Regions from separate parts of the Halobacillus rhizosphaerae genome, predicted to be linked through region 1. Evidence: riboswitches for the same ligand, from Rfam matches in the RefSeq annotation. Region 1 holds a riboswitch; each other region holds the start of a gene.
The links. A riboswitch is a leader RNA that binds a small molecule or an ion and turns the genes downstream of it on or off. The one in region 1 is predicted to bind S-adenosylmethionine.
Positions count from the first base shown of each region.

Region 2: it holds a riboswitch for S-adenosylmethionine, as region 1 does, so the genes downstream of both, Q7A53_RS03440 (homocysteine S-methyltransferase family protein) here and Q7A53_RS14360 (O-acetylhomoserine aminocarboxypropyltransferase/cysteine synthase family protein) in region 1, are expected to answer to the same signal.
Region 3: it holds a riboswitch for S-adenosylmethionine, as region 1 does, so the genes downstream of both, Q7A53_RS07605 (5-methyltetrahydropteroyltriglutamate--homocysteine S-methyltransferase) here and Q7A53_RS14360 (O-acetylhomoserine aminocarboxypropyltransferase/cysteine synthase family protein) in region 1, are expected to answer to the same signal.

Region 1 covers NZ_JAUTWQ010000012.1:92,955-101,041, forward strand. The annotation lists gene Q7A53_RS14340 (coiled-coil domain-containing protein) at 1-633, shown strand, start outside; gene Q7A53_RS14345 (hypothetical protein) at 734-1,189, opposite strand; gene Q7A53_RS14350 (FAD-dependent oxidoreductase) at 1,241-2,452, opposite strand; gene Q7A53_RS14355 (DUF2188 domain-containing protein) at 2,664-2,861, opposite strand; SAM riboswitch class I at 3,014-3,123, shown strand; gene Q7A53_RS14360 (O-acetylhomoserine aminocarboxypropyltransferase/cysteine synthase family protein) at 3,245-4,942, shown strand; gene metX (homoserine O-acetyltransferase MetX) at 4,963-6,024, shown strand; gene Q7A53_RS14370 (homoserine dehydrogenase) at 6,029-7,009, shown strand; gene Q7A53_RS14375 (polysaccharide deacetylase family protein) at 7,150-8,087, opposite strand, start outside.
Region 2 covers NZ_JAUTWQ010000001.1:653,923-662,009, reverse strand. The annotation lists gene Q7A53_RS03455 (hypothetical protein) at 1-38, opposite strand, end outside; gene Q7A53_RS03450 (MerR family transcriptional regulator) at 269-634, opposite strand; gene Q7A53_RS03445 (SDR family NAD(P)-dependent oxidoreductase) at 742-1,512, shown strand; SAM riboswitch class I at 1,711-1,821, shown strand; gene Q7A53_RS03440 (homocysteine S-methyltransferase family protein) at 1,910-2,959, shown strand; gene Q7A53_RS03435 (hypothetical protein) at 2,999-3,151, opposite strand; gene Q7A53_RS03430 (class I SAM-dependent methyltransferase) at 3,357-4,061, shown strand; gene Q7A53_RS03425 (polysaccharide deacetylase family protein) at 4,064-4,777, opposite strand; gene Q7A53_RS03420 (DUF2231 domain-containing protein) at 5,258-5,716, opposite strand; gene Q7A53_RS03415 (DNA polymerase IV) at 5,813-7,069, opposite strand; gene Q7A53_RS03410 (Na+/H+ antiporter NhaC family protein) at 7,256-8,087, shown strand, end outside.
Region 3 covers NZ_JAUTWQ010000005.1:83,816-91,902, forward strand. The annotation lists gene Q7A53_RS07590 (pyroglutamyl-peptidase I) at 195-794, shown strand; gene Q7A53_RS07595 (DUF3189 family protein) at 886-1,401, shown strand; gene Q7A53_RS07600 (hypothetical protein) at 1,712-1,936, shown strand; gene Q7A53_RS07605 (5-methyltetrahydropteroyltriglutamate--homocysteine S-methyltransferase) at 2,153-3,265, opposite strand; SAM riboswitch class I at 3,333-3,436, opposite strand; gene Q7A53_RS07610 (rhodanese-like domain-containing protein) at 3,979-4,347, shown strand; gene Q7A53_RS07615 (metal-sensitive transcriptional regulator) at 4,334-4,594, shown strand; gene Q7A53_RS07620 (DsrE/DsrF/DrsH-like family protein) at 4,668-5,147, shown strand; gene Q7A53_RS07625 (rhodanese-like domain-containing protein) at 5,231-5,530, shown strand; gene Q7A53_RS07630 (sulfurtransferase TusA family protein) at 5,543-6,118, shown strand; gene Q7A53_RS07635 (DsrE/DsrF/DrsH-like family protein) at 6,135-6,533, shown strand; gene Q7A53_RS07640 (MBL fold metallo-hydrolase) at 6,550-7,683, shown strand; gene Q7A53_RS07645 (sulfurtransferase TusA family protein) at 7,707-7,934, shown strand; gene Q7A53_RS07650 (sulfite exporter TauE/SafE family protein) at 7,988-8,087, shown strand, end outside.

The DNA of each region.
Region 1 (8,087 bases):
GAGTTACAAGTGAAAATGAAACGGTTAAACACTCAGTATTACCAGCAAAGCGCCGAACTTGTGGAAATGGGCAGGTTAAACATTTCCTTAAAAAAAGAGTTAGCAGAAAACAAAGAGAATTACGAGCAAAAGGAAAAGAGTATGCAAAACGAAATAAACAAACTTCATGCCCAACTTCACGAGAGCCAGCATCGGAGCGAATTATACAAAGCAGCCAAGGAACAAGAACTTGAGGAGTTAACTGCTCAACATAAACAGGAAATTGAGGAGCTATCTGCCCATCACAGCAATGAAATTGAGGATCTGGAAAAGAAATACGCCGATATGGAATCAGCAAAGGATCAAGAAATTTCTCGGCTTATTCAGAGCAATTTAAGTTTAGAAGAACAAATAAACGATATACAAGTGAAGGAAGAAGAAAGTCCTGAACTGGACTTAGAAAATCTCTTCGAAAATCTTAATCTTCCCCTGTTCGATACCTTTCAGGCAATAGCGTCCCCATTTGCCGGGACGGAGGATAAATTAGATTTTAAATCTCTGCTCACTCAGTTACTGGAGCAAAGACTCAACGATTTGTCTCAGCAAATAGATGAACTTGAGAGTGAAGACCAGGATAACGAAGAGGAAGAATAAAATTTCTACTAAACTATGAAGGACTCGCACACCATCATTCAGAACAAACCGCAAAAAACCCGAACCAATATATTTAAAGGTTCGGGTTTTCTGGTCGTCTTTATTTTTCTGCTTCAAGGATTTCATCCAGTATTGGATAGACCGCTTCTACCCCTTCTTCAGCAACAAGACATGCTGTCCCTAAAGGAGTGTTCCAGAAAGAATCGGGGATATAAGGATTTTTTAAACCGGCCGGCTGAAATAACGACCGATAAATTCTTTGTAAATGGTCCACAGTTTCCTGCTGGCTCTTCTCTCTTTCTCCTCGAGCAAGCAGGAAGACATAACGCATAGATTGAAATAAATTATCTCCAGGCATAAATGTGTATTCCTTAAAGAATTTCAACTGTTTTTGAGATTCTTCTTTTATCGCTTTTGGAACTGCCAGATCCTTTAGATGCTCATTTAGATGCCGATACACCTGTTGGAAAATCCGTCGTTTTTCATCTTGCATTACTCTATCTGTATAGACTTCCTGTAATTTCTCAAATGCTGATTCTTTGGTCCAGGACATCATAAATCACCTCCTGTTACCTATTCGCTATACTGCCAAGGTTTCCCTTCCTTTTTACTCGCCGTCAAACCCAAATTCTTTGGCTTCTGCTTCCGCTGCACCATACAGTTCAGGGGAGATTTGTTTAAGATAATCAGGAAGAAGCGGAACGATTTTATTCCATACCATAGGGTTAGCAGCTATAGATTGAAAGATGGCTTTTTCTCGCGTCGTCCATTTTCTCAGGGAGTGAACGTAGTCCAACGTGAGCTGATACCCAGGCATGAGCTGCTCATCTGTCTTTTCATTGAATTGATTCATAAGCTCCTGCCATTTCTCTCCCTGATCGTGACGCTGAATCGCATCAGCAAGCAGGAAGGATTGCATAAAGGCATCATTGATTCCTAAGCCTGTACTTGGATCTTTACTGTGAGCCGCATCCCCAAGCAAGACCCAGCCGCTCCCAAACGATTGTCTGAAAAAGTTAGGAACCCCAGGAGTGAAAATCATCTTCCCTTCTAGCTCCGCTTGTTTCAAGCGTGTCTCCATTTGGTAGAAGTTTCTATATGTTTGTTCAAACACTTGCTGTGGATCCTCAGTAAACGTTTTAAATTCCTCTGGATGGATTTCCAGACCCAAACAATCCATGCCCTCTTCCATCGGAAAAAGAAAGCCCACTCTCCCTTCATTTAGAAAAATTTCAGTCGCTGGTTCAATCAATGGCTGTACTCCTTTGTAATATCCGTAGAACACTGGCCTAAGCGGTCGTTCCGTATGATATTCTTCTGCCTTTACCCATCTGGCGATCGCTGAGTTTCTTCCGTCGGCTCCCACCACAATATCCGCTGTAATTTGCTCAGATTCCCCCTGCTTGTTTACTGTACAAACCCCCGTAACCTGCCCTGCCTCCCAAAGCAGGTCACTGACAAAGGTTTCTTCTTTCATCACGATCGTTTCATAAGTCAGCGCCTTTTCTAACAATACTTGATCCAAGTGTTTACGCCTTGGGATCAGTGTATAAGAAGCTCTCGGCCCCTCTACAAAACTTTCCCCTATGTAAGTTCTCATTCTCGTAATCTTTCTAAGCCCTGTTTTTTCTACTTCTTGCAAAACACCAAGCTCCCGCAAATAATGCAGATGGGACATATGGTGAGTTGATAGAGTGTCACTAGGAAATTTCGCTTTATCTATGACTGCTACTCTTTTTCCCATGCGGCCAAGGAGGATGGCTAAACTAGCTCCGGCGGCTCTAGCACCAACAATAATGATATCGAATTCTTTCTCCATAATTTTCGTCACCTCTCTCTTTATAATGTAACGTTATTCATAGATAAACACTATAAAAAGCTCCCTGATATAGAACTCCCCAATGAATAGGCCTCTATTTAATATCAACAAATGCTCTAACACCATTAATTTTTCACTAAAAAACAGGCTGCCCGATCATACCCGGCAGCCTGTTTTTCTCCCCTATTCAAAAGGGCACTATTCATATTTTCTAGAATGTACGCTCTTCTTCTACTTCGTGGTTCTGATCCATAATAAGCACACGGCTTGGTTTGTTGTTTTCAGCAATTTCAACCGCTTTTTCAATTGCAGTATCGCGCTCATCGTATAATTTTTCAGGGGCGATATCTTCAATTTTTACAAGCCAGCCTGTTACGTCTTTATTAGGTACTACACTATATTCTTTCATGATTTAATCCTCTCCTTCAATTATCTTGATAAACAACAATTCCCAACAGATTCCTTTCTCAAACATTTCTTAAATTGAAAAAATAGTTTGACAATAGCATAAAGTCCTTTTATAATTCGTAACAAGTCAAATTAAATTAAATATTGGAACATCTCTTATCGAGAGTGGCGGAGGGACTAGGCCCTGTGACGCCCGGCAACCTTCAAGTGGAAACTTGAAAAGGTGCTACTTCCTACAGGTCGTATGATCTGAAAGATGAGAGGAGGAACTGATTCATACGCCCTCTTCTTTCTGATAAGAAGAGGGCTTTTTCATATTCTCTCAAATGTATTGACCTGATCGAAATTCATTTCCTAGACTTTAAAATCCAAGGAGGATGAACGATGACTTTATCTTTTCATAACTTAGGACCAGAAACTCAGCTTTTACACGGAGGTCAGGAACCCGATCCAGCCACTGGATCAAGAGCGGTGCCGATTTATCAAACCACATCTTATGTATTTAGGGATACAGACCATGCAAGAGATCTATTTGCACTTGCTGAACCGGGAAACATCTATTCCCGGATTATGAATCCAACCGTAGACGCTCTGGAGCAACGGATCGCTTTACTCGAAGATGGAGCCGCTGCCGTAGCCGCGTCATCGGGAATGGCTGCGATCACGATGGCGATCTTGAACGTAGCAAGTGCTGGTGATGAGATTGTTGCTTCCTCTAACCTTTATGGAGGAACCTATAACCTGTTTGTCCATACACTCCCCCGCTATGGCATTAAAGTGCATTTTGTTGATGGACAGCGAGCGGAAGATTTTGAAAAAACAATCACTGAAAAAACGAAGGCCATTTTTGCAGAAACCATCGGGAACCCAAGCTTAAATGTATTGGATATTGAAGCGGTGGCAGATGTGGCTCATGATCACCATATTCCTTTAATCATTGATAATACATTTGCTACTCCTTACGTTTGCAAGCCCATTGCCTGGGGTGCAGACATTGTTGTTCATTCTGCAACGAAATGGATCGGCGGTCACGGAACAACGATCGGCGGTATTGTCGTCGACAGCGGCCGCTTTGACTGGAATCACGAAAAGTTTCCGGGATTCACTGAACCTGACGAGAGCTATAATGGAATTCGTTTCGGAATTGATGCCGGGCCTGCCGGCTATGCAATAAAGCTGCGTGTCCAATTACTCAGAGATATTGGGGCATGCTTGAGTCCGCAAAATGCATTCTTACTTCTTCAAGGTCTTGAAACTCTGCATTTAAGAATTAAAAAACATGCCGATCAGGCTTCAGAGATCGCTGAGTATTTGAATGAACATGAAGGTGTAGCGTGGGTGAACTATCCGGGACTCGAGGATCATCCCACTCACGCTCTTGCTGAAAAATATTTAAATTATGGATATGGTTCCATTGTGGTCTTTGGCATAAAAGGAGATCGTGAAGCAGGAAGGCAGGTTATTAACCATACAAAGCTCTGGTCCCACGTAGCCAATGTAGGAGATGCTAAATCGTTAATTATCCACCCCGCTTCTACCACTCACCAGCAATTAAGTGAGGAAGGATTGCAGAAATCAGGAGTTACAGAAGAGTTAATCCGTTTATCCGTCGGTCTTGAATCCGTTGAAGACTTAATTTCAGATTTAGATTCTGCTATCGAGCAAGCCACCGGTTTCTCAAAGCCTTACAGAGAATCGAAGCATCTCGTAGTCCAAACGCTGGAATCTTCCCTGGATCGTTCCAATGGAGATCTACGCAAGAAAACGATTATCGCAGTTGAGGAGCATCTGGATGAAGACTTTTCTAAAGAACTCAAGAAATTACAGCGTCTCGGCTTTAATGTGATTCAGACAGAAGACCTCACTACCTTAGATCCTTCTTCACCCGTCGATATTATTTACAAATACAAGGTTTCCGATCAATTCGTCGAAGAAGCCCGTAAATTCCAGCCCACTCTGATTTGGTCGAAGCAGGAATTAACGATGGAGGATACTCACTTGATTTCCGGTTTAAGTCTCTATGAATCTATTACAGCCATTCGTGAAGGCAAATCCTTTCAGGAAGCTCCGCTATCCGTATAACTATGAGAGGAGGCAGCAGCATGTCATTGAATAACCCTACCCGTTCTAAACAAAACAACCATACCATTTCAATCGGTCCTTTTACTTTTGAATCCGGAGAGACACTGGATGATGTCCAGCTTGCCTATGAACGATTTGGTCCTGATGATGCCCCCGTCGTTCTTGTTTGCCATGCCTTAACAGGAAACCAATATGCGATTGGGTCTGATCAGGAGCCCGGCTGGTGGGCAGGACTCATAGGTCAGGATCAGCCCGTAGACACTTCTCGGTATCAAGTAATCACATTCAACGTTTTAGGCGGCTGCCATGGGTCTACTGGTCCCGCAAGCTGTCCAAAAGGATCAAAACGAGCGTATCGGTTGGATTTCCCAGCCGTAACGATTCGGGATATGGTGCACGCTCAGTATCGTGCTCTTATCAAATTAGGGATTCATCAAGTGCATGCTGTCGCCGGGGGATCGCTTGGCGGAATGCAGACATTAGAATGGGGATTGCTTTATCCCCTGTTTATGAAACAGTTATACGTTCTGGCAGCTACCCCCTACTTAAGTGATTATGGGATCGCGTTCAATCATATTGGGACACGGGCCATTAAAGATGATCCTGCGTGGCAGCAAGGGGATTATTCCTCGAACCACCATCTCCAGGGTTTTGAATTAGCACGGATGGCCGGTATGGTTACTTATCGCAGTGGAACTTTATTTCAAAAAAGGTTTGATCGCAGTAAAAGTGAACCTTTATCGTATAATATTCAATCTTATCTGGACTATCAAGGAGAAAAGATTAAAGATCGCTTTGATGCTAACAGCTACCTCTACTTACTGGAAGCTATGAATCATCATGACATTGGACGGGGTCGTGATGGCTGGAAAAAAGCATGCAAACAATATCAAGCAAAAGTAAATACCATCAGTTTTCAGCATGATCTTCTCTACCCCAAAGAACTCATCGATGCTTTCAGCAATGAAGTACCCGGAAGCGAGCACTTTCATGTAGAAACCGATTATGGTCATGATGGTTTCTTAGTAGAATTTAATCATTGGGGAGAATGGATACAGCGAAAAATTAACAAAGGGGGGTAAAAGATTGGCAGTCATAAAGGCGGCCCTGTTAGGTTATGGAACTGTAGGGCAAGGTGTAGTAGAAATCATTCAATCTCGCAAAAAATATTTGGAACAGCTGACTGGCGCAGAAATCAAAATTACCGCTATTCTAGTGAAACATCTGGATCGGCCTAGACCACTGCCTGCCTCTATATTGGTTACCGATCAATTTGAAGAAATTCTGGATCAAAAGCCTGATGTGATCTTTGAAGCGATCAATGGTGAACAGCCTGCTTATACGTACCTTTCACGTGCGTTAGATGCAGACATACCCGTGGTAAGCGCAAATAAAGCATTACTTGCCACCCACGGAGCGGCACTATTCGCAAAGGCAGAAAAGAAAAGTCTCTCCGTAAAATATGAAGCAGCCGTTGCAAGCGGGACCCCTGTCATCGGAACCCTTACCCGTTTACTGCAAGTCAATAAAGTAGTAAAACTTGAAGCGATTTTAAACGGAACGACTAACTTTATATTATCTTCTATGCACAATCAAGGAGATAGCTTCGAGGATGCTTTAAAAGCTGCTCAGAAGGAAGGCTTTGCCGAGGCAGACCCAGCTAACGATCTAGAAGGATGGGATGCCTTTTATAAATTAATGATCTTAAGCCAGCTTATCTATGGAAAACAGCCTGATTGGCATGAAGTTACACGTCAGGGTATCATAGCTATAGATCAATCCGACCTGAAACAAGCCACTCTTCAAGGAGAAAGAATAAAGCACCTGGCCATACTCGAGGAATCTAACGGAAAAATTATCGCAGCTGTAAAACCTGTTCACTTAGACTCGTCGCACTCTCTTTACGGTATTGATGGAGTGGACAACGCAGTGACTATGACTACAGAGTTAGCTGGCCCCCTCACTCTCAGAGGCCCAGGTGCAGGTAAAATGGCGACTGCTAGTGCCATGATTGAAGACTTCCTAACCCTTTTCGAGGATCAACCTGAAAAACAACTACAGCTATGAAGAAGAGGCAGCAACCACTATAATTGAATCACTTAAAAAACCCGAACCATTAAATTTTTTTTGGTTCGGGTTTACTGTATTCAAGGATAAATGAGGTGGCCGGATTTCTCGTTAACCATTCAGAATTGTCCGTGCCTCTTTCATTTAACTCTGCGGTTTTGAAGTTCATCTAAAGTCACAAAGCTGTACCCTTTTTTAGTAAGGGTGCGGACAATTTGTTCTACAGCATCCGCCGTAGATGGATAAAGATCATGAAGCATGATTACGGAATGATCCTTCGCCTTCGCTATAACTTCCTTGGCGATTACTTCTGAATTCTCCAGCTGCCAGTCATCTACTGTTATCGTAAAGGGAGCGCGGCGCAGCTGATCATCTTGTTTTTCAGCAGGAACTCCTCCGAATGGATAACGCACAACAGTTGGAGTCTGTCCTGTCGTTTGCTGAATAATCCTCTGAGTTTTTTCCAGTTCCTTTTTAAGTTCCTTGCTGGTTAAATAATCTGCCCTGGAATGGTCCCAAGTATGATTCCCAATCTGGTTGCCTTGCTCAGCGACTTCTCTAGCAATTTCCGGGTAATACTTAACACGCTGTCCGATCATAAAGAAGGTTGCCTTTGCATGATAACTCTTTAACGTTCCTAGTATTCTTCTAGTTACCTTAGGATGCGGTCCATCGTTAAACGTAAGGGCAATTTTTTTATCAGCTTCAGAACGATATTCCGCTTTCACATCTTCGTTTAACGGCTGTTCCTCTTTCGCTGCAACTTCCTTGCTTTTTTCTGCTGGCTCTCCCTGCTGAAGGTATTTCTCCTTCACCAAATTCATTAGCTTCTTGTCGTTCAGCTTCACCTTTTGAATAGAAACTTGTTTAGGAAGCTGGCCCTGATTGAAATAAACGGTTAAGGAATCTCCCGTTAGCGCTGTATTCTTATACAGATCTGCTTTCGGGCTTAACTCTGCTTTAATCTTCGCCGTCAGATCCGCATCGTCCACCCTTGCTTTCTCGAGTACTTCCGTTTGAACTTGGCTGGATAGTAGATCATAATATTCTTTATCTTTTTGGAAAATCTGGTCCAGCT
Region 2 (8,087 bases), on a different contig from region 1:
AATAAGTTCAGACCAACAACGACCATTAAAGTCACCAATCACATCCCCTTCGGATCTAGTAAGACTTATTTACTTAAGTGTAATTTTACATTTATTATAAAATTTCCACAACTCGAAGATCAGAATTTACTAAGAAAGGATATTGGTTTTGTACCGGTGAAACCTCTCCCTGCAGCACATTATAGTTGATATATATATATAAATTTGTTTTTTACTCGTTTTTACATACATTTGAAGATTTCTCAGTTTTATCGTAGGTGTTCCAACATTAAGAACCCTGCTTAACAATCCATTCCTTGTAGGTTCTTACTTTCTTATCGAGCATCTCTTCGGTTTCCTTTAACTCCTGAATTTGGTTTCGGATATAACTCCGATGATCTTCTAATAGGTGTAAACGTTCGAGAGTCGTGTGATCCCCTTCCTGCACCAGCTTTACGTATTCCTTAATTTGGGCAATCGGCATCTCTGTTTCACGAAGCTTTTTAACAAATTTCAACCATGTAACATGAGAGTCCTTGTATTTTCTAACTCCGTAAGAATTTCTGTCGGGCTCTATAATCCCTTCTTTTTCATAATAACGGAGGGTATGAGCTTTAATACCTAACTGTTCAGATACTTCGGTTATCGAGTACATAAGTTATTCTCCTGACTTTAGGATGCATTAATAGTTGACTTAAAGTGCACTTTAAGATTTATGATAATAGCGTACCATATAGATTACCCTATGAGGAGGAATTTGCTATGAAATACACCGTTATTACTGGAGCGAGCTCAGGGATTGGATATAAAACAGCATTAGCTTTTGCTGAAAGGGGAAAGAATCTAATTCTGGTTGCCCGGAGAAAAGAGAATCTGGAAGAAATTAAAGAAGAAATCTCTCAAATAAATGGTGAATTAGACGTGGTTGTTCTAACTGCTGATTTATCCATAACAGAGAATGTGTACCATTTATATGAAAAATTAGGACAATATCAGCTGGAAACCTTCATTAATAATGCGGGATTTGGCAACTTTGATCCTGTCGCTGATCAGGATCTTCCTAAAATTGAAAAAATGCTGCATTTAAATAACGAAGCTTTGACCATACTCTCTACTTTATTTGCTAGAGACTATGCCGATACCGAAGGAACCCAATTAATTAACATTTCTTCAGGCGGAGGTTATTCAATCGTTGAAGGTGCAGTCACTTATTGTGCTACTAAATTCTTTGTTAGTGCCTTTACAGAAGGATTAGCCCAGGAGCTTGCAGGAAAAGGAGCAGCGATGAAAGTAAAAGTTCTAGCACCCGCTGCAACAGAAACCGAGTTCTTAAAACGCTCCACAGATACGGACGAGGATATTGATTATAACGATGTCGTTCCAAAATTCCATACGGCAGAAGAGATGGCTCAATTTATGCTTGAGCTTTACGACAGTAACAAAGTTGTAGGTATTGTAGATGGAAGAACGTATGAGTTCCAATTAAGAGACCCTATTTTCCCTTACGTCTCCTTGTCGAGAAGTAATGATTGAGTGATTGCCGCTCCTCCTTACAATAAAAGGAGGAGCTTTTTTACGTATAAAATCAGCTTCAGGCAATCCCCAGCTTCTTTGTTCATAGGCCAGTTTATCTCTAGATCCCCCCTTTCTTATCAAATTTTCAGAAAAATCATTGACAAGTCTTTGGATCGTCTCTATAATTTCTAGCAAGTCAAATAATTTGAATATTAACTCTTATCAAGAGCGGCGGAGGGACTAGGCCCTGTGATGCCCGGCAACCTTTCAAGTATAACTTGAAGCTGGTGCCAATTCCTGCAGATTGAGAAATCTGAAAGATAAGAGGAGCCTATGGAATAATACCGCTCTTCTTATATTAGAAGAGCGGTTTTTTATTTGAATGTAATTAAAAAGAAGGGTGTTGGGTTGTATGATGAAAAGAACATTAGAAGAACGTTTACAAGCAGGTCCGGTGGTTTGTGGAGAAGGGTATTTGTTCGAACTCGAAAGGAGAGGTTATCTTCAAGCTGGATCCTTTGTGCCTGAAGTAGCGCTTGATAATCCCCAAGCCTTGAAACAGACCTATCGTGACTATATGTTAGCAGGGTCTGATGTAGTGCTTGCTTTTACTTATAATGGTCACCGTGAAAAGATGAGAATCATTGGTAAAGAGGATTTGCTTGAACCCTTAAATCGGCAGGCCATTCGACTGGCAAAAGAAGTAGCTCAGGAGCACCCCGTTGAAGAGGCACTTGTAGCGGGCAATATTTCCAATACGAACCTTTTTAATCCAGAAGATGAAGACTCGAAGGATTCGATCAGAAATATATTTAAAGAGATGGTCTCATGGTGTAAAGAAGAAGGCGTCGACTTTGTGAATGGTGAAACCTTTTACTATTATGAAGAAGCAAAAATTGCCTTGGAAGAGATTCAAAACCAGGGGCTTCCGGCCGTGATTACTTTTGGACTGATGGGTGAAAATATTTTGAGAGACGGCTATACGGTGGAAGAAGCTTGCCGCCTCCTCAAAGAACAAGGGGCTTTAGTGGTCGGCATGAACTGTTTCCGAGGACCGGCCACTATGCAGCCTTACGTCGAGAAAATAAGAAATACGGTCGATGGCTACGTGGGCGCCCTTCCTATTCCATACAGAACATCAGCAGAACACCCGACTTTTTTCAACTTGCCTGATGGTGGATGTTCCTGTTCCCTGCCGACGGAAACAACCTTCCCTACCTCATTGGATCCTCTGTACTGCAATCGGTACGAACTAGCGGAATGGGCAAAGGATGCTTATCGAATCGGGGTCAATTACTTCGGACTGTGCTGTGGAGCCTCCCCTAGCATGCTGCGAGAGGTGGCAGAAACTGTAGGGCGGGAAACGGTGAACTCAGTGTACTCTCCAGATATGGAAAAGCATTTCCTTTTTGGAAGTGACCAATCCTTAAATACAGCAAATACTGCCTACAAGACAAAAGCATAAGGATAATCAAAAGCAGTCTCCGTTTTCTCTGGAGCCTGCTTATTTTCCTTTTAGTTTCAAAAATGCATAAACGAGTACTCCTGTGACCAAGGCTCCCATCCCCATAGCAAATCCTATCATTACGCCGCTGGAACCATAGCCAATCAGAAAAATAACGAAAGCTAAAATCAGGGGAGAATACCATCTTTCCACTCGACCACTCCTTAAAATGTCAATTATCATTAAAAACCACCACTTGCCTCTACATAAATAATAGCGCATTTGAGCTACGATCGAAAAGTTTTCCTTTTGCACACAAATGGAAGCTGATTGTGATTTAGATTTATTGTTTTTTTCACGCCAGCCATCTTCTTACATAAATTGAAGTTAGGGTAACCACGAAGGTTGGAGGAAAACAATGAAAAATAAATATTTGGATTTTTTAGCTTTATTTGGTGTCGGCGGAGCTCATCCAGGCGGGCTTCCTTTAACAGAAGAGCTTTTACAAAAGGAACAAATTCATCCAGACACTCGTATCCTTGACATAGGCTGCGGTACGGGACAGACGGCATTCTTTCTCGTGCAGACATTTGGCTGCAAAGTTACAGCGGTGGATAAGCATCCATTAATGATTGAGAAAACCAAGAATAGGTTTCAGCAAGATCTAAGCTGCGTTACTATTGTGCAGGGGGATGCTGAAAACCTTGAGTTTGAAGATGAATCCTTTGATATCGTGATCTCAGAATCCGTCGTTTCCTTTACTACTATCAGCCAAACGCTTCCTGAGTTATTTCGAGTTCTAAAGCCAGGCGGACGCTTGATCATGATAGAAATGACAGCAGCACAGCCTCTTTCTAAAGAGGAGCAGAAGGATGTATTTGACCTTTATGGAGTGCAGAAAGTTCTTTGCGAAGATGAGTGGAAAGAGTACGTGACCAAGGCAGGTTTTCAACTTACAGAAGTGAACCAGACACCATTCGAACCAGGGGCCAATGAAGTTCCCGAATTCTCACCATCTGATCACATTGATAAGGAATATTATGATATCTGGCTACAGCATACAGCCTATTCTATTCACTCGAACAATCCACTCGTCTGCAGGATTTACCGGTGCACAAAGTAAGCTTATTCCCCATCTGATTTTGCGAGCTTTTGCAGATCGTTGACGGTTACAAAGCGATAACCCTTGTTTGTTAAGTTCTTCAAGATTTGTTCAGTCACTTCTAGTTCTTTGCTGTCTTTTTCATACATGGGATGCAATAGAATAATTGAACCATTACGCGCATTTTTGGTTACTTCCCTGACTTTTGCTGTGACGGTGGAAGCATGGGTATCTGGTTCTATGCTCCACATAATCGTTTCAATATGATGGGTCATTAAATAATAGGGTAGTCCGATTAGTTTTTTCCCATTTGGCGGCCGGAAATCTATGTCCCCCTGGAAACCTGTCTTCCGTATGATTTGGTTCGTCTTTTCAATTTCCTGCGCTATAAACGACGGTGATTTAAAAATCATCCTTTGGTGAGAGTAGGTATGATTGCCAATTTGATGCCCTTGTTTCACAATTTCCTTTCCTATTTCCAGGTGATCTTCCAATTCCTCTCCAATAGAAAAGAAGGTCGCTTTGGCATGGTATTTATTTAATAGCGGCAAAATATCTTCCACTTTTCCAGTCGGTCCATCATCAAAAGTTAAGGCGACTTTTTTTTCATCTGTATCTACTTGATCCGTAAGCTCACCAAATAACTGATAACTCCTTGAATTCATTAACCTGTACATTCCTACGAGTAGGGAGAGCAGAATAATTACAGCTACTACAGCATAAACTACTTTTTTCATTCCACGACTGCCTCCCAGCACTTTGCTTAGTTAAGTTTTCTTATAATTATACCAGATAAGCTCACTAAAGACGGACATTCTCTTTACTACAGAAAGTGTCTGTTTTTAGTGAGCTTATCTTTGATCTCATGCCCCTCCTTCATTGAAGATCCCGGCCGTAACGGAAGTTCATTAATCGTAAAAACGAGGAGAAGGCCGATATTACTTTGAACACATGGATAACCGTTTACCTGCTCTTGTTTACTGAGCAATCCTCCTTTATGCTCTTTTTTTCTAAATTACCACATCCTTCGATAATTAACTTGAAATCTTCCATTTATTACGATTACGTTATAAAAAAATCCCCAAACCACTATGGAATCGTGGTTTGAGGGTTCGTCATTTTTTGATCGCGAACATCCTAGCTTTCCCAAATCTCTAACCCTTGTTTTACTACATTGGAACGCGGGGATGCTCTTTTTGGTTTTAGGTTCCTTCACCTTAATCATCATCATCGTGGGTGACTTGCTGATTAGAAGTCTGGTGATCCGGATAGACCATTTTACCTCCGTAATGCCCGGTAATCGACAGCGTGATTGCTCCGGCAATGGTGATAATAGTTAGAAGATAGGAAAACGATTGGGGCAGCTTCTTCCAAAATTTCCACAGCTTCAACACTAAGTACACCCCAAATATGATTAATGTGGTGAGCGCAAATGTTTCATGAGTATGGACAATAGAGTCAATTTCGTTACTTTGATGAGCTTCTGCATAATGTTCAGCTCCATCACCTGTTAAGTATGCGAATATTCCGGTGATAAAACCTGTACCGATAAGATAGAGACTGGCTTTATCAAAGAAGTCTTTTTTAAACAGAGCAATAATTTCGGTAATCGCCCCAAGAAATAATAAGGCGATTGGAAAATGGACCAATAATGGATGTAACGGTGTGGACAGCATTCATTTCACTCCTTTTCTTTTTATATGTTTTAGTATAAGTAATTAAACTGAAATGAATATGAAAATACCTCCACTCCCCTTCTTTTAAGCATACTCTCAAGCATTGTGGCCGCCAATTTTTTTACTGCGATCTCTGGTAATTGCTGATTCTGTAAAGCTGGTGGCTCTAAGGATAGCCGTTGATCCGAATTTATCTCTAATTTCATCCATGACTTCTCCCACATCCTTTTCCTTAGTTCGGTCCCTAAACAGGCTCAATTGAACATCGGACTCCTCATTTAAATTCGTTAATGAAACATAGACACGCCTTATTTTACTTATCCCATCATAAAAGCGTTCAAAAAGCTTAATAATTACACGATAAACATCCATCGTAATATTTGTAGGAATTTGAATCGACATGGACCGGCTGAATCCTCCCCCCGTTTCTTTAGAATAGCCCAGTCCTAAATGGATCGTTCGTCCTTCTTTATTATCCCTTCTTGCTCGTCTGCAGGCCTCTTCGCACAAATCAAGAAAACAAGCATAAATTTCATCTTTTTCATAATCCCTTAACAAAGTAATTCCATGGCCATAGCTCTTCTGATCAGATTTCACAAAATTTCCAATAACCGGGCTTAAATCAATTCCCCAGGCGTGATAATGGAATTGTTCCCCCATAATTCCAAAGTGTTTCTGTAAATATTTGAGCGGGTGCTTAGCAAGCTGACCTAAGTTAAGAATGCCCATTCGGTTCAGGTTGCGGGTCATGCGTCTCCCAATTCCCCAAATTTCTTCAATGGGAACAGGCCATAATAAATGTTCAACATCTTCATAACGGCATTCCGCAATCCCATCCTTTGCTTTCTTCGCGTGAATATCCATAACCACTTTTGCCAAAAATTTATTATCTCCAATTCCAATCGCACATTCTATGCCAAATTGATCTCTGATCTGAGCTTGCAGCAGGCTGGCAATTTCACGGGGGGCGCCGTATAAACTTCTCATTCCATTAACTGTTACCCACAGCTCATCTACGGAATAAACGTGAATAGCTTCTGGAGGGACATAATTCATAATCGCTTTAGAAATTTCGACCGACACCTCCAGGTAATCTCCCATGTGGGCCTCGGCTACCACAAGGTTAGGATCATCAGGTAACTCAAAGTAACGGCTCACATTACTTATGCCATGCTTCTTCTTTAAGGTTGGGGAGGCGGCTAACACAATACTCCCACTTCGACTCGGATCCCCCACTACCGCTAACAGGGCCGTTTTAGGATCAAGACCTCGCTTGGCACATTCCACACTTGCATAAAAGGACCGCATGTCTATACATAATACGTCATTGCGTGGATACATTGAGTAATCCATAAATCATTCCACCTTATTTACGAACATTTGTTCTTATTATACAAAAGAGAGCATTCTTCGTATACATGTAATTTCTAGAAAAAGTAAATAAAGTTAAAAAGAATAAGACTGCGATTCATTACATGATATAGTCGTTGCTTACCCATACTATAGCCAAGTATGCAGTTAGAAATGGAGTGGATCACAGTGGATCATGCATGGGTTGCCTTAATCCCCTTTTTATTAGTTATTCCAATTTCAATCTTGACTAAACAAGTTCAGCCAGGACTATTTGTAGGATTACTGGTGGGGTCGTACATTATCGATCCCAGTTTATTAGGAGGAATCAAGACAGCTTTATCCTACATTGTCGACAACGTTATAGAATCAAGTAATATAAGAATTATCATCTTTTTATACGGATTTGCTGGGTTAATCAGCATTATTAAATTTGCTGGCGGAATAAAAGGATTTGTTCACTTAGTCAGCAACAAAGTGAAAACGAAAAAAAGTGCCATGTTTCTTACCTGGATTACTACCCTTGGAACCTTTAGTGATCCTGATTTTCGAATTGTAACCGTTGCTCCTATCATGAAGGCACTGAGAAAACGGCTGAAAATGTCGAAACAGCGAATTGGATTTGCTATAGAAATGACTTCCAATCCAGTAGTAGCTTTAGTTCCGATAGCGACTGCCTTTGTAGGATACATGGTAACCACCATTGGAGATTCGCTGAAAGAAGTCGGCATCGACAAAGAGCCTTACATTGTTTATGTAGAGAGCATCCCTTTCAACTTTTTCTCTTTTGTGCTGATCCTTATCGGGGTTTATTACAGCTTCTTTAAGAAGCCAAAAGAAGATGAGTCGGACGAAGCGATGCAGCAGGAGTCCGGTCAAAACGCGGAACAGCAGCAAGGGGAAGAAGGATTGGATGCTTGTCACAGAGCATACGATGAAGACACAGCCGTGAAACCGCTGAACTTAATCCTGCCGCTGATCACCTTCCTTGCGTTAACCATCTTCTTAAGCTGGTGGGATG
Region 3 (8,087 bases), on a different contig from region 1:
AAAGGCGTTCCCTTTGAGAAAATTGAAATAAAGAAAATTCTTGAATATATGCGTAGGTAAACAATTAAATAAACTATTTCAAAAGAAAGTACTTACATTAGTGTGAGTACTTTCTTTTGAAATAGTTTGATATTTTTTTAGATTACTCACTTGTTAACGGTCCTAATAAACGAACGAATAGGAGTGGATTATTCATGAAAAAGCTATTGCTTACAGGATTCGAACCTTTTCTTGACTTCCCGATCAACCCAACGATGCAAATTGCCGAAGATTTAGACGGGCAAGTCATTCATCAGTATTGTATTATAGGCAAAGTTCTACCTGTAGATTTTCAAAAATCTGGAGAACAGCTCGTTAAACTGTTGGAAGAGACTAATCCTGATACTGTCCTCTCCCTTGGCCTCGCTGGAGGAAGAACGGCTATTACTCCTGAACGGATCGCCATTAATTGTAATGACGGCGAAAGAGATAATGATCATTATCAACCCAGGGGAGAAACCATTATTAAGGATGGGCCGGATGGACTCTTTTCAACGTTACCAATTCAGAAATTGAAAGAGACGTTGAACAGCAACGGTTTTCCTTCTCGGATTTCTAATACCGCCGGGACTTATCTGTGCAACCATGTAATGTATCAACTTCTGTATTTTTACTATAAGAACCATAAGCAGGTTCCTGCCGGATTTATTCACATTCCAGCTTCACATCAGTTAGCCATTGAACACGTAAATCTTCCAAGCTGGTCACAGAAAGATTTACATGATGCCCTTACTCTTGTGATCCACACCTTGTGACGCGGCCATTCTGTAGGAATGGTGCAGTATATTTCCTAGAACATTCGTTCACACTAATCCTTAGCAAATGAATTTTAAGGATGGATGAACCGTGATCTACATTTATAACGATTATGGTGGGACGCACACAACTTCCATGGCAGCCGCATTTCACTTAAACCTGATAACTCCTACTACTGAGCCATTTACCAAAGAACAAATTCTTTCGATCCCATTTTTTAATCAATTAACTAAAAAAGATGCTGGCAGAATTCTTTTTCATGGAAAAGATAACGAAGGCCATCCAGTTTATACAATAGGAAGAAAATCATCAAAGTTAGTTGTGCCTGCGCTTAAGGATTTGAGTTTACTTTTCCTGAACCTCTATCATGGCGAGGAACGAATCATATTTTCGAATACTTCTCCGACCGTGCCGTTCGTCATGACGATAGGAGGAGGATTATCAAGGGGACTAGGGATTGACAGCCTGGGCGTACCTCTCTTAATTAAAGGTGCACAAAAGGCAAGCAGCACAATTCATCATTTGGTTGAAAACACTAAACAAATGGCGCATTCCCATGGAGAAGAACAAGTCCTTGTTCTAGATAACGATCAATTTAAAATTTAGCATAGAGGAATGAACGTGTGCATAAAATAATGCAGTAGAGTGAAAAAGGATTTTTTGAATGTTTTCTCTCCAAAGAATGGAGAGTAAGCAATCCAAAAAGTCTTTTTTAGTTACTTGCCTTTTCCGTTATCATTCGTAAGCTTACTTAGGAATTGTATATTGTATTTTGCCTGCACAGGAATGCACAGTACAGCATCACATTGCTGAGTCTAAAGATTAATACCAGGGGATATTAGATTCCCTATCGTTTAGCAACAACAAGAGATGGAAAAGATAGACATTATCATGATTAAATAAAGGAGAGGTTCGTGTGGAACGAGAGGAACTGCACCGTAAGATTATATCGTTGAAAGGAAAAATTTGCTCAGGTCAGATTAAATTTGATGGAAGTGATCACTATATTCTTTCACAATTAGATAAAGTAAAACAGCTCGAGGACGGTATGGTAGATGTTAATACTGTACCTGCTGCACTGATTACGTTAATAAATTTAGACAGTTTAAACCCGCCTCAAAAGCAAGAGGCTGGGTTGTAAAGAAACGAGTCGATTAGGGCGGACATAGCTGCATAAAGCCTAGGCGTGTGAGGGAAGACATTTTTGTGAGTGCTATAAGGAAGCAAAAATTTAGAACAACAAGGATAATTTACGAGCGGTGTTCGGTCAGGGAAGTATTCATAAAAAAGCAGGAGGAAGAAAATGATTCCGCCCTGCTTTTTTATTTTTGTCTAATTAGAGGAGGTTAGTTCCTAATTATGACGTCCACACTTCGTTTGAGAGCTCAACCACGTGGCGGATTTTCGCCCATTGATCTTCTTCAGATAATAAATTCCCTTCCTCAGTGGAAGCAAATCCACATTGTGGACTTAGACAGAGCTGTTTATAAGGAACGTAGTCAGCTGCCTCTGCTATTCTTTTCTTAATTGCCTCTTTGTCCTCGAGTTTTCCTGTTTTCGAGGTGATCAAACCAAGAACAATGTGGAGGTCTGATCGATTTACTTTGCGAAGAGGGTCAAAGCTTCCAGACCTCTCATCGTCAAACTCAAGAAACAATCCATCCACGTTCAGTTTTCCGAAAATGGCGTCAGATACTGCTTCATAGTCTCCTGAAGCTAAGTAAGTAGAGCGGAAATTTCCTCTGCAAATATGCATGGTAATGACCATATCATCAGGCCGTTCGGAAATAGAGTCATTCACCGCCTGAACAAATAATTCGCGAAGCTTGTCTGGGTCCTGCCCTTTATTTCTCATTTTCTGCAGTCCTTCTTCTGAAAAGAATCCTGCCCAGGAGGTATCATCGAGTTGAAGATATCTGCATCCCGCCTCATAAAATGTCTGAATAGCTTTCTGATATGCGCTGGTCAAATCCTCAAGAAGTTCTTCTTCTGTATTATAAACGGTTTGGTTAATGTCACCCCGTGCCAGCAGCATGTTTGGACTGGGAATCGTAAATTTTGGTGTGTGGTTCTCTCCGACCACAGAATGAAGAAACTTATAATGATCGATCATAGGGTGGTCAGAAAAATCTATTTTTCCCACAACTCTTACTGAATGTGCCTTCGTTTCTACACCCTCGAACTGGATACCTGAATCTGTTTCATAGCCTTCGACACCAATAAGTCCTTCCAAAAAGTCAAAATGCCACCAAGCCCTGCGTAAATCTCCATCAGTGATCGATTGCAGACCTGCTTGTTTTTGTTTTTCAACCAGTTTAATAATTTCCTCATCTTCAATTTTCTTTAATTCATAATCAGAAATTTCTCCATAGTCCCGGCTGATTCTTGCCTTTTTAATTCTTTCTGGTCGCAGAAAGCTTCCCACATGATCCCCTTTGAAGGGAGCCATAGTCGTTTGAGTGAATGACATTTTATCCTCTCCTTTTCATAATAAAAAGCCTCTTCCATAAGAAGAGACTTCATCGATTAATGGCCGCTTCTTATCTTTCAAGCTAAATTAGCTTGCAGGAATTAGCACCTTGTACAATTACAGGTTGCTGAGGTGTCGCCGGACCTATTCCTCGACCTCTCTTGATAAGAAATATATGAATTTTTCAAAAAATACTATGGATGTAATCTTAACAACAACTTTTGAAAAAAGAAAGGGAGATTTCTCAACATAGGAAAATCATTATGAATCACTCGAAAAAAAGAGGGGGGTATATAGATCATTTTAGTATTCTATCGATCATCTTGCTGCTCTTTGGTTATTAAAAAACTCAACAAAGAGTACACCTGAAAAAACATCCCGAACCAAACGATGCCCCAGGACGTATCTTTAATGGAGGTGTTCAGACGGCTTTTAAAGGTTTGATTCTTCTCATCGAAAGGGTAAGCGAATGAATTTTTATGACAGGAATAATGATAAGCGCAGCCTAATATGTTTCCACGACCATTCAGTGAAAGTGATCATTAGTATGGATGGAGATGTTTTATGAGGAGCGAATCAGGTTACATAATTAAAGTACCCACTACCGTATATTGCTGTGTGAAAAATCCATATAAAAATTAGTGGTAACGGGTTGACTAAATACCATAAGGGGTATATTATGAAAAACAGATTGCAAAGCAAAGGGGAATAAAATGAATATATGGATTGGGATCATAGTTACTGTATCCTTTGTGTATCTCTATCGGCGATATCTGCCTGTGCCAGGCGTTAATCCAATAAATATATATGAAGAAAATGAATCATTGGAAGGACTGGTTATTGTAGACACTCGAGATTATCAGACTTCTTCTCGTGACAAAATTCCATCAGCTTATTGTATGCCGCTTCCTTATTTGAATCGTCACTACAACGAACTTCCGGATCAGGGCATTATAATTTTTGCTGCTGATTATGTAGAAAAGAACTTAAGCGCCCGCATATTACGCAGTAAAGGAAAATGTATTGCGGGGTACTGTCTAGCAGGAAATTTAGAAAGGAACGATCGAATTGGAATACAATAAACAAATAAAAAATAGAGTGAAACGAATAGAAGGCCAGGTTAGAGGATTATTAAAAATGATGGAAGAAGAGAAAGACTGCCGAGAAGTAGTCACTCAATTATTAGCAGTCAGAAGTGCGGTTGACCGTACAGCTGCCTTAGTGGTTAGTGAAAACCTAGCGGAATGTATTCGAGAGGAAAAAAATAATCAAGAAAGCTCTGAAGATATGATTAAAGAGGCTGTACAGCTTCTTGTAAAGAGCAGATAAAAAGTTTAAGTATATATTTTTTTATGAAATGAAATACCCATACAAGTATATGTATTGAAAAGGAGAATGAAAGATGGAAGAAAAAAAGAAAACGACGATTGTATTGTTTAGTGGGGATTATGATAAAGCGATGGCTGCTTATATTATTGCAAATGGGGCAGCAGCTTATGACCACGAGGTTACGATTTTTCATACCTTCTGGGGTTTAAACGCGCTGAGAAAAGATGCACTGGTTGATGTTAAAAAAGGATTCATGGAAAAAATGTTTGGAAAAATGATGCCTAAAGGCGCAGATAAAATGGGACTTTCTAAAATGAATTACTTAGGTATGGGACCTAAGATGATTAAAAATGTCATGAAGAAACACAATGCTATGCCGCTGCCAGATTTAGTAGAAATGGCACAAGAACAGGATGTGAAACTTATTGCCTGTACCATGACCATGGATTTACTTGGTCTTCATAAAGACGAACTGCTGGATGATATTGAATATGCAGGGGTTGCCGCCTATATTGGCGACGCCCAGGATGGCAATGTTAGTTTATTTATCTAAAAAATTTAATATAATCAGTACCCTGCCAGGTATGGGAGTTTTGTACTGGCAGGTTCAACTATCATTACTATGGAGGGATAAACATGAAGGAAATTACAGCTAATGAACTAGCAAAAAAAGTGAACAATGGGGCACACGTGAACATTATCGATGTGCGAGAGGATGATGAAGTCGCTCAAGGGAAAATTCCAGGTGCTCGTCATATTCCATTAGGTCAAATCTCAGAACGCCTATCAGAAATCGACGAAAATGAACATCATTTCATGGTTTGCCGTTCTGGCGGCAGAAGTGGAAAAGCCACATCTTTTCTGAGTGAGCAAGGGTATGACGTAACCAATATGGCAGGCGGAATGCTTGCTTGGGAAGACAAAATAGAGAAATAAGGAGGAAATTACATGACTATAACTGCGAACGAAGTATTGGATGCTAAAGGACTGGCGTGTCCTATGCCTATTGTAAAAACGAAAAAAGCGATGAAAAACCTTGAGGCAGGCCAGGTTATTGAAGTTCAAGCAACGGATAAAGGGTCTACGGCAGATATGAAAGCCTGGGCAGACAGCACAGGGCATCAATATCTTGGCACTGTAGAAGAGGCAGAAGTACTGAAACACTTTTTACGCAAAGCAAGTGATGCAGAGACGAAGGAAGAAACGAAGCACGAAGAAGTAATTAACCTGGAAGATTTTCAAGCAAAAGTTGAAGTAGAAGAATCCGTTTCAATTATTGACGTTCGCGAACCGGCAGAATTTGCTTTTGGCCATATTCCAGGCTCAGTAAATATACCGCTTGGTGAATTGGATGATCGAATGAGTGAAGTTGAGAAGAATGACGAGGAACTTTATGTGATTTGCCGAACAGGAAATCGCAGTGATTTGGCTGCACAAAAACTGACAAGTAATGGATATAAAAAAGTGAAAAATGTAGTGCCGGGCATGTCTGAATGGCAAGGTACAACAGAAAAGAACAATTAATGAGGAGGTTTTATAAATGGCTGATACAAAAGTAGCGATTATTGCAGCAAATGGTAGTTTATTTGATGCCTATAAAGCATTTAATGTCGCAACAGCTGCAGCAGCATCTGATGCAGAGGTTGGGATCTTCTTTACATTTGAAGGTTTAAACTTAATTCACAAAGAGCAGCACAAGAACCTTCCACTTCCAGAAGGAAAAGAGCATTTTCAGGAAGGGTTTGAAAAAGCCAATGTGCCTTCAATTGAAGAGCTTGTAAGCATTGCACAAGAACTTAATATTAAACTAATTGCTTGTCAAATGACGATGGATGTCATGAATTTAGAAAAAGATGATTTTGTCGAAGGAATCGAGGTTGGCGGAGCAGCTTCATTTATAGAGTATGCCAAGGATGCCAATATCTCATTAACATTTTAATTAAAGAGGTGAAACCATGAGTTTGAAAACTATGACCACTGGTCAACTTGCAAAAAAGATAGTTCAAAATGAAGAAACTCTGATTTTAGATGTTCGAAATACCGATGAATTTGAGGATTGGAAAATAGAAGGCGAACATGTAGATGTCATCAATGAGCCTTACTTTAATTTGCTTGATGGAGTAGAAGAAATAGAAGATAAGCTGAATAAAGACAGGGAAATCATTGTGGTTTGTGCTAAGGGAGGCTCCTCTCAAATGGTAGGCGAAGAGCTTGATGAAGCCGGATTTACTAATGTTTACTCCTTAGAAGGCGGCATGAAAGCCTGGAGTGAACACCTGGAACCAGTGAAAGTTGCTGATTTGAATGACGGAGGAAGCTTATATCAATTTGTTCGCTTAGGTAAAGGCTGCCTGTCTTACTTTATTGAATCAGATGGGGAAGCAGCTATAGTAGATGCCAATCGAATGACCGATATCTATGAAAACTTTGCTAAAGAAAAAGGCGTGCAAATCAAACATCTTGTGGACACTCATTTACACGCGGACCACATTTCCGGCGGCCGTAAGCTGGCAGAAGATAGGAATGGCACGTATTATTTGCCGGCGAAGGACGCTGAAGAGGTCACATTCAGCTATGAGCCTTTAGAAGAAGGAAAAGATATAACCGTAGGAAATACAACGGTTAAAGTGCAGCCCATTTACTCTCCAGGTCACACAAAAGGAAGTACTTCTCTTATTATCGAAAATCAATATTTGCTTACAGGAGATATTTTATTTGTTGAGTCCATCGGACGTCCTGATCTAGCTGGAAAAGCAGAAGATTGGGTCGGAGACTTGCGTGAAACTTTGTATGAAAAATATAAAGAGCTTTCTGATGATTTAATCGTATTGCCAGCCCATTATTCCTTTGCAAAGGAACTAGGGAAGGGCGGTCAAGTATCTGCACGCTTAGGAGATCTGTACCAAAAGAACAAAGGTCTTCAAGTGGACGATGAACAGGAATTTAGAAATATGGTAACGGAAAATCTTCCGCCTCAGCCGAACGCTTACCAAAAGATTCGCGAAACCAATATGGGAAAAGTGGATCCGAATGAAGAGGAACGAAAAGAAATGGAAGTTGGGCCGAACCGCTGTGCGGTACACGGTTAATCTCAACAAAAAGGAGAATGAAAATGGAATCAAATAAAGTGTTAGATGCAAAAGGATTAGCATGTCCAATGCCTATTGTTAAAACGAAAAAAGCTATGCAGGAAATCAACTCAGGAGAGGTTCTTGAAGTGCATGCAACCGATAAAGGGGCAAAAAGCGACCTTTCTGCCTGGGCAAAATCCGGCGGCCATGAATTAATAAAAGATACCGAAGAAGACGAGGTATTAAAGTTTTGGATTAAAAAAGCATAAAGGAATGAAGGAGGGGGGGTTCTTGCCCCCCCTGTTCATAAGGGGGGAGACAAATGGACCTGGGTCTTATCATTACCATATTTTTTATAGGCTTTGCAGGTTCCCTATTGTCCGGAATGCTGGGCATTGGCGGAGCGATTATCAATTACCCCA